Regions from separate parts of the Metasolibacillus sp. FSL K6-0083 genome, predicted to be linked through region 1. Evidence: a T-box and tRNA genes for the amino acid it is inferred to sense, from the RefSeq annotation. Region 1 holds a T-box; the other holds one or more tRNA genes.
The links. The T-box of region 1 lies ahead of argS (arginine--tRNA ligase). A T-box ahead of a tRNA ligase gene usually reads a tRNA of that ligase, here a tRNA-Arg.

Region 1 (4,431 bases):
ATGCATCTGCTGTCACAGAGCAAATTTCTGCCGCGACCGAGGAAGTATCGGCATCTGTATCAGAGCTAGCATCAAATGTAAGTGGCGTGGCTGGAAATACGGAAGAAATCGCGCAGCAAATCGGTGAGCAGGTAGCGTCAATTCAGGAGATTAATGCTGTATCGACAGAGCTTGAAATTAAAGCTGAGGAACTTGCGCAAGCAATTGCGAAATTCAAAATATAAAAAATTAAAGTGAAAATTGTTTGAAAAGTATGCAAAGACACTGCTTTTCAAACAATTTTTGCTTTTTATTGATAGTATCAGCATTTTTTAGTAAAGAAGAAGTTATCCTTGAAACAATAGGAATATGATTTTTATTTATTCATTTTAAAACAGGATAAATATAAAAGAACGTCTGAAAAGCATTGCTTTTCAGACGTTCCCTATAAGATTACCATGAAACGTTAGCAATCATACCTTCTTCTTCGTCAATATCGAGGGTAATTCTAGCGCTGATGGAATCGCGTTGTAGCTCCTCGTCAATATAGAGGCGCAGTGCGGTAACGAAATTTACTGAATTATAAAGCTCCATTTGTCCGTTGACATAGGCCTCAGCCGTATAGCCTGCTAAATCGTCATACATTAACTCTACTTCTACATTTTCAGGCTGCGTATTTTTAAAGCGTGCATGGAAAAGGCAAATGGCATTGATTAAATCTTGCTCAAACAATGTTAGTTGTTCCATGTTTTTGATGTCTCTTCTTTCTTTTTACGCGTCATTACTTGATAAATTTTAATACATAGGAAAACAATTACTGCGATTGCTGCGGCATTAACCATAAAGCCTAAAATAGAGCCTAAAATACCTAAGTCACCGAATAAACTACCAAATAATAGACCTGCTAAACCACCGATGAATAACCCTTTCATTAAGCCACCAGATGTAAAGCCACCTTTTTTCGTTTGTGTTGTATCATTATTTGAGTTATTTTTATTGTTTTGATTTGTAACTGTTGAGTTATTTTCTTGGTCTTTCTTCTGAATATTTGATTGATTATTATTATTAGTTTTGAAGCCTTTTTTACCTGATTTATAGGACTTTGCTTCTACTTGATGATCCCCACCAAAAAATAATGTTGTGCCTACACTCGAAAAGACAAGTGTAAATGCTAAAAATACTGCTGCAAGTTTTTTCATGTTTTTCCTCCGTTATTCTAACAATAAAATTTTCTACAGAAATAGTATATCAAAATTACGATTAGAAGAAAAATAAATGCGCTAACAATTTCATTCAGCTCTATGCTCACGCTGAAAAATATGGTATCGTTGTACAATATGTCTACCATTTTTAAGGGGGAATTGAGATGTCAGCACAGCAGCAATACAATGGTCTTATACTTTTAACATCCTACATACAACGTATTTATATAGCGGAAAAAATCAACGAACGCATTGGTGTGCAGACAAATCCAAGTCGTTTACAAGCAGCAAAAAACTATTTGGATGAATTGAATATGATAATGCCTTTATTCGAGCAAACACGTGAATTAACAGATACGCAGTTAAAGCGAGTGAAAGAAATAACGATGAGTACAAAGCATTTAATGGATGGGTATTTCCCACAACCGCCGTTTAGCTTTGCACAAAAGCTTTCGATTGTCGGCTCTTCTTTATACGGTGAGCAATTAATGAATACTGGAGTACTTCGCCTAGGACAGCTATTTCAAAAAGAAGTTGGAAAGGATTTTGAAATGCGCGTAAAATTTTATAAGGAGCGCACCGAATTCATTGATGCTGTAGTACATACGCTATACAGTAAGGAAGAGATAGAACTGAGCTTGCAGCAAATTATTGCAAATTGGTTTGAAGGCATTATGGCAAATCATAAAAATGTGTTACAGGATATGGAGAAAATCAATCCTTTTTTTGCTTGACGGATAATTTTTTAGTTGCTAGAATGAATCCTAACTTTAATATTCATATTCGATGAAAAAGACAGTAGCTATTTGGCAATGCGAAGCGAGTTAGGGACGGTGTGAGCCTAATGCAAGAAGAATAGCGAAGCGCACTTTGGAGAAATTGCCTGAAAGACTAGTAGGGTAAATCGGGGAGGCTACCCCGTTATTAACAAGAAAGCGGTCACTTCATGTGACAACTAGAGTGGTACCACGGGATTAATAGCTCTCGTCTCTATTTTATAGAGACGAGGGCTTTTTTATGTAGAAAAGGAGAGACACAAATGAAAGAACAGTTAGCAGCTTTATTAAGTGCAGCATCGCAGGGAGATTTATCTGTGCAGGAGGTAATGACATTACTTGAAAAGCCGAAGCATGAGCATTTAGGTGATATTGCTTTTCCCTGCTTTTCCCTAGCAAAAAAATATAAAAAGGCACCGACGCTTATTGCGACGGAGCTGGCTCAGCACATTCAGGCAGACTTTATTCAAGAGGTAAGGGTGGAGGGCGCCTATATAAACTTTTATTTGCAACAACTACCAATTGCACAGCAAATTGTCACACAAATACTTGCAGAGCAGCAAAAATACGGCTCACGCGCAATAAATAACGAAACAATTGCACTTGATTTTTCCTCGCCAAATATAGCTAAGCCATTTTCGATGGGCCATTTACGTTCAACAGTTATTGGTCATGCGCTTGCCAATATTGCTGAAAAAATGGGCTATCAAACAGAGCGCATTAACCACTTAGGCGATTGGGGAACACAATTTGGCAAGCTCATTGTCGCTTATAAGCTATGGGGAAATAAAGCTGCAATTGAGGCCAACCCCATTGAGGAATTATTAAAAATCTATGTCCGTTTCCATCAGGAGGCGGAGCAAAATGAAGCATTAAATGAACAGGCACGCCAGGCATTTAAGGCATTAGAAGATGGTGATGCAAAGACGCATGCATTATGGCGCTGGTTTAGAGAGGCTTCTTTGAAGGAATTCCAATCAATATATGAGTTGCTCGGTGTAGCGTTTGATAGCTATAATGGCGAAGCATTTTATAATGATAAAATGGCAAGTGTTGTTGTCGAGCTCGAAGCAAAGCAGCTATTAATAGAATCGGATGGTGCTATGGTCGTATCGTTAGAAGATATGCCCCCATGCTTGATTACCAAAAATGACGGTGCAACACTTTATGCCACACGTGATTTAGCAGCAGCTATTTATCGTCAGGAAACATATAAGCCAGCGAAGGTTTTTTATGTCGTAGGTAATGAGCAATCATTACATTTTAAACAACTATTTACAGTGTTAAAGAAAATGGGGCATCAGTGGGCAGAAAATTATCAGCATATTCCTTTTGGAATGATGCTCGTTGCTGGTAAAAAGATGTCGACGCGAAAAGGCAAAGTTGTACTGCTCGCCGATGTATTAAAGGAAGCGATGGACGCAGCATTACACAATATCGAGGAGAAAAACCCAACACTTGCAAATAAGGAGCAGGTCGCAAAGCAAGTCGGTATTGGTGCAGTGATTTTTAATGATTTGAAAAATGACCGGATGCATGATATTGATTTTGACATCGAGCACATGGTCACATTTGAAGGAGAAACAGGTCCATATGTACAATATACATATGCGCGTATCCAAACATTATTAAAGAAAGGTGCTTATATAGCGCAACAGCCAACGCTAGGTTATCTAGATGAGACTGCTTGGCCACTAATTAAACAATTGCAAGATTTCCCTGCTTACTTGGAAAAGGCATTCAATGATGCTGATCCATCACAAATTGCCAAATATAGCTTGCTATTAGCTCGCAACTTTAATAAATACTATGCCCAAACGAAATTGCTGAGTGGCGACGATTTGCAGCAAGCCCGCTTAGCCGTTGTAGATTGTGTAGCGATTGTGTTACGCGAAAGCTTGCGTCTACTAGGTATTGAAAGTCCTGAAGAGATGTAAGGAGGCGTGCACCAATGCAATTTGCACTTTTGGCAGATATTCATGGCAACGCTCAAGCTTTACAAGCAGTCTTACAAAATATTGAAGAGCGCGGGATAGAGAAAATTTATTGCACAGGGGACCTGATAGGTATCGGTCATCAAACAAATGAAGTGTTGCAGCTATTATCTATGCTGCCTCATTGTGAGATTGTCAGTGGTAATCATGATGAGGGGGTGTTAGCTATAGCAAGAAAACAGCCATATCCTAAAAGCCATGCAGCGATTCGGGAGCATCATGAATGGATTGCACAACAGCTAGATACGGTATTCATTCCGTTTTTACAGCAGCTGCCAAGGACACTTGACCGAATGCTAAATTCACAGCGCTTTTTATTTACGCACTATGCCTTAAAAGGAGCAAATATTCCTTTTCATCATGACCCATTTGCATCAATTCACGAGCCGTCACTCGAAAATATGGAAAAAATGTTTTCGGGTTATCCAATATATAATTGTATTTGCTTTGGACATCACCATCCACAGCACTATTTTAAAA
Region 2 (4,431 bases), 990 kb from region 1:
TCTTCCGATAGGGCTTTGTAATGCAATTGCCTGCAATAATCGAAAGCGCTTCGTCAGCAAATCATCCATTTCCGGCACCAATTTGCGCTGCATTTCATATAAAGAATTACCGTTCAACAACATCACCTTCCATAAAGTGAAGCCTCAATCAATTGTTGCTTAATATAAGTAGGTATATCTTCGGGTCATTTTTTGTCCCGCTAATAAAAAATCGTCCCACTTAGAGTAAAAAAAATTACCTTTCGACTATATTATATACACATCTATATTTTTTAGCAAATTATTTTGTCTAAAAATTTCGAATCAATTATAATAACGACTACTTGAAGCACCGTTACTCGTGCAGTGCTTCAAACAGTGTTACATAATCAAGCTGACCGTATTGAAGAATCTGCTCATCACAAGTAACAACTGGAATCATCAGCATATACTTCTCATGTAGTGCCTCGTTTTCTTCAATATTAATAACAGTGAGCTCAAATGCACAATCCTCTTGTACAAGCTTTAGTGTCAGCAAGCCTTCCTCACATAACTGACAATCAGGTCTTAAGTAAAAATTAACTGTTTTCATTTGCATCCCTCTTTCAATTCACTATGTATAAAATAACACAAGTTAGGCAACCTATAAAATGTACGACATTTCGATAGGAGGAAAAATTAATGACAGGTGATTTTCAACAGCAACAGCAGGAACAAGCAATGGGACCACTTTCGACAAATCATGGCGGACATGAATTATTTGATGTGCATGAAGTTTTAAGCGCAATGATTGGTGGTTTAAATCAATGCGTTTTGCTGCGTGACCATGTGCAAGACCCAGAGCTACTTTCTATTATGGACAAGCAATATGCTTTTATGCTCGATGAATATAATATTACTGTCGAAGCATACAAAACGGGGCACGACCCACAGCATCCTACACGCACATACAATATGCAAACAGGAAATGATTTCAAATATGGTATCACACCAGGTGAACCAAAAAAACCAATGCAAGCTGCTAACGAGCTAGACGATGCTATCATCGCTGGCTGCTTATTAAGCGTTCATAAAGTTGGTGCTACAGGCAAAACAAAGGCTGCACTCGAAACGTGTAACCCTGTGTTACGCCGTGTCCTACAGGATTCTGTACCAAACTGTATTGAAATGGCCTATGAAATATCTATTTATCAAAACAAAAAAGGCAATTATCAAGTGCCTCAATTGTCAGGCCCTGATATGCAAGCGATGCTTAATATGTATGGTCAAGGTCAAATGGCAAAAAACATGCCAAACTAAAAGAGCGTCCCACAAGCAGTGCTTTCGCCTGCTTGTGGGACGTTTTTTGGGGATGCTTTTAAAAGATATGCTTATGGAAATAAAGAAGACTATCTTTAATAGTGAGGGTAACAGTGTTTCTTCTAAGTGAAGATGGGCGAATTAGGATTTTTCGATAAAAAAGCAATAGTTCTTACATATACCATGAAAATTTGCTTTTCACCTTCACTCGAAAAAATCTGTGACATCTGCTGGAGACCTTATCATGATTCAGCAGGTATTTGAACACCTACTGAATCAGCATTCATCTTGCACCTGTGGAGGTGGGAGTTTCCTGCTGAATCGTGATAAAATCTTCTTGCGTTTCTCCCTGTGTGAACCCTTTGAAGAAACATTAACAAAAGCGTCCAAAACGCCGGCAATCGCACGGCTTTTTTGGACGCCTCTATTATTTCACTTGGTTGCGCTCAATAATTTCATCAATTAAGCCGTATGCTTTTGCTTGCTCAGCCGTCATGAAGTTATCGCGGTCTGTATCGCGAGAAATTGTTGCATAATCTTGACCTGTTTTCTCAGCCATAATTGTGTTTAATTTTTCACGTAAGTGTAAAATACGTTTTGCGGCAATTTCAATTTCAGTTGCTTGCCCTTGTGCACCGCCAAGTGGTTGGTGAATCATTACTTCTGCGTTTGGTAATGCCATACGTTTCCCTGGCTCACCAGCAGCTAATAAAAACGCCCCCATCGACGCAGCCATACCGATACAAATTGTTTGTACTTTCGGTTTAATGAAGTTCATTGTATCGTAAATAGCCATACCTGCTGTAATTGAACCACCAGGAGAGTTAATGTATAAAGAAATATCTTTATCTGGGTCTTCTGCCTCTAAAAATAATAACTGCGCTACAATTGAGTTTGCTACATTATCATCAATTGCACTGCCTAATAAAATAATACGGTCTTTTAGTAAGCGTGAATAAATATCGTAAGCTCGCTCACCACGGTTTGTTTGTTCAATAACTGTAGGAATTAAATTCATTGAAAAATCCTCCTTTATAAAAGGTAAATTCATATGCTCATTGTTGAAAAGCTAAGCTCCTTCAACTGTATTCTTATCATACACGCAATAGTCAAGAAAGGTCAAATATAAACTCCGAAAATTTATCTTGAAATATTCAGCTGTCGTTTGTATAATTGAAAAGTCGTTAATTTTTGCATATACGACGATTTTATCACCATTCAGAGCTTTGCACAATTTTTGCACTTGTCCTCGTGGTGTAATGGATAACACTGAAGATTCCGGTTCTTCCGCTGGGGGTTCGATTCCCTCCGAGGGCACCATTTTACTGTTTCAATATAATATTTTGTATAGCAAGACCTGATTTATGAGCCAATTAGTTTAGCAGCCTAATTGACTCATAAGAGGGAGTTGATGGATAAAGGCGATATCACACTGTACCGATTGAGCCTTATCCACCTCTCTTTAAACTACTTATGACAGACTTATTTAATTCATGACAACTATCATTTGAATATAAATTAGCGAGCAATAGAGGTTTATCGGTTTTATGAATAAAGAAAAGGGACGGGGCTGTCCGAAAAGTGCACATCTTTTCGGACAGCCCCATTCTTTCTCGCTAAAAAACGGTCAGTTGGCAAATGCAATCTGACCGCAATAATATTTCCTTATTTTTTTAAAAAGATTTCATAAAGATTTGCATTTGGGTAATAGAGTGACCCAAATTCCTCATAACCATTCTTTTTATAAAATGCAGGTCCTTGAAAATCAAAAGTTTCAAGACGAATGACCTCGCAACCAAAATCATATAAATCCGCTTCAATTGCTTTTAAAAGCACTGTCCCGATTCCTTTATGACGATAATTTTCATCAACCCACAATGTATCAATATAGCCAATTTTATAGTAGGAAGAATAACCAAATACACCACCGATTATTTTGCCATCGTCCTCCACTACATGCTTAAATGAAATGAACTCTTTTTCTTGTAATAGCGGCTTTTTCCGTAAATTATATTTCGTTAATTCCTCCTCAATAAATTGAACTTCTTCATTTGATGCTTCTCTACATTTATACATATTTTTTCTCCTACTTACAGTTGCTTAGTCTTCTTGCTCAATAAACTCCGTCAATGCGGCAACTGCTTTTTCTGCGTCTTCACCAGTAGCTATTAGGGTTACTTGTGTGCCTCTTGCAATTGCCAAACTCATAATTCCCATAATCGATTTGGCATTTACTTTTTTATTGTCCTTTTGTAAAAAGACATCAGATTTATAGCGATTTGCTTGCTGTACAAAAAGCGCTGCCTGCCTAGCCTGCAATCCTGATTTTAATTTGACTTCTACTTGATTTTCAGTCATTCCCTTTTCTCCCTTTCCATTACCGCTCATCTATTATTGTAACCTTATCTTATCGAATTGATAGGAAAAGAACAATGTATACGCATCGTATTTTGTATTCGTTTTCAAAATTTTTCTACTATTAGCTTAAATTTTTTCTCCGCGTCTAATTGCCTCTGCAATTTCATCGATTTTACGTAAACGATGGTTGACACCTGACTTACTTACAACACCGGTCGATACCATTTCGCCTAGCTCCTTCAATGTCACATCTTGATACTCTACACGTAGACGTGCAATTTCACGTAGCTTTTCAGGCAGTTGATCAAGCCCAATGGCATTATCAATATAACGTATATTTTCAACTTGGCGCAATGCAGCACCAATCGTTTTATTCAAATTCGCTGTTTCACAATTCACAATGCGATTTACACTGTTGCGCATATCCCTTAAAATTCGTACATCTTCAAATTTCAACATTGCTTGATGTGCGCCTACTAGGCTTAAGAAATCAGAAATTTTTTCTGCTTCTTTTAAATAAGTTACAAAGCCTTTTTTTCGCTCAATCGTTTTGGCATTTAGCTGGAACGTATTCATTAGCTCCGCCAATGCTTCACCATGCTCTTTATATAGCGAATAAATTTCCAAATGGTAGGAGGATGTTTCAGGGTTATTAACAGAACCCCCTGCTAAAAAAGCGCCACGCAAATACGCTCTCTTATGATTATTTTTTTGAACAAGTGATTCGGCAATTGTATGGTTAAATTGAAATTCATCCGAAATAATTTGCAAATCTGTTAACAATTCACGAGCACC

Region 2: it has a tRNA-Arg gene. The T-box ahead of argS (arginine--tRNA ligase) is inferred to sense a tRNA for this amino acid. The anticodon was not compared.

Annotation. Positions count from the first base shown of each region.
Region 1 is NZ_CP152046.1:641,115-645,545, reverse strand. Features, by position in the region: gene MHB51_RS02940 (methyl-accepting chemotaxis protein) at 1-224, shown strand, start outside; gene MHB51_RS02935 (YxcD family protein) at 433-726, opposite strand; gene MHB51_RS02930 (hypothetical protein) at 714-1,178, opposite strand; gene MHB51_RS02925 (hypothetical protein) at 1,346-1,915, shown strand; T-box leader at 1,959-2,176, shown strand; gene argS (arginine--tRNA ligase) at 2,221-3,894, shown strand; gene MHB51_RS02915 (metallophosphoesterase family protein) at 3,909-4,431, shown strand, end outside.
Region 2 is NZ_CP152046.1:3,465,208-3,469,638, reverse strand. Features, by position in the region: gene MHB51_RS16280 (sugar-binding domain-containing protein) at 1-93, opposite strand, end outside; gene MHB51_RS16275 (glutaredoxin family protein) at 335-571, opposite strand; gene MHB51_RS16270 (spore coat protein) at 661-1,278, shown strand; gene clpP (ATP-dependent Clp endopeptidase proteolytic subunit ClpP) at 1,706-2,296, opposite strand; tRNA gene MHB51_RS16260 (tRNA-Arg) at 2,524-2,598, shown strand; gene MHB51_RS16255 (GNAT family N-acetyltransferase) at 2,944-3,354, opposite strand; gene MHB51_RS16250 (HPr family phosphocarrier protein) at 3,379-3,636, opposite strand; gene whiA (DNA-binding protein WhiA) at 3,763-4,431, opposite strand, start outside.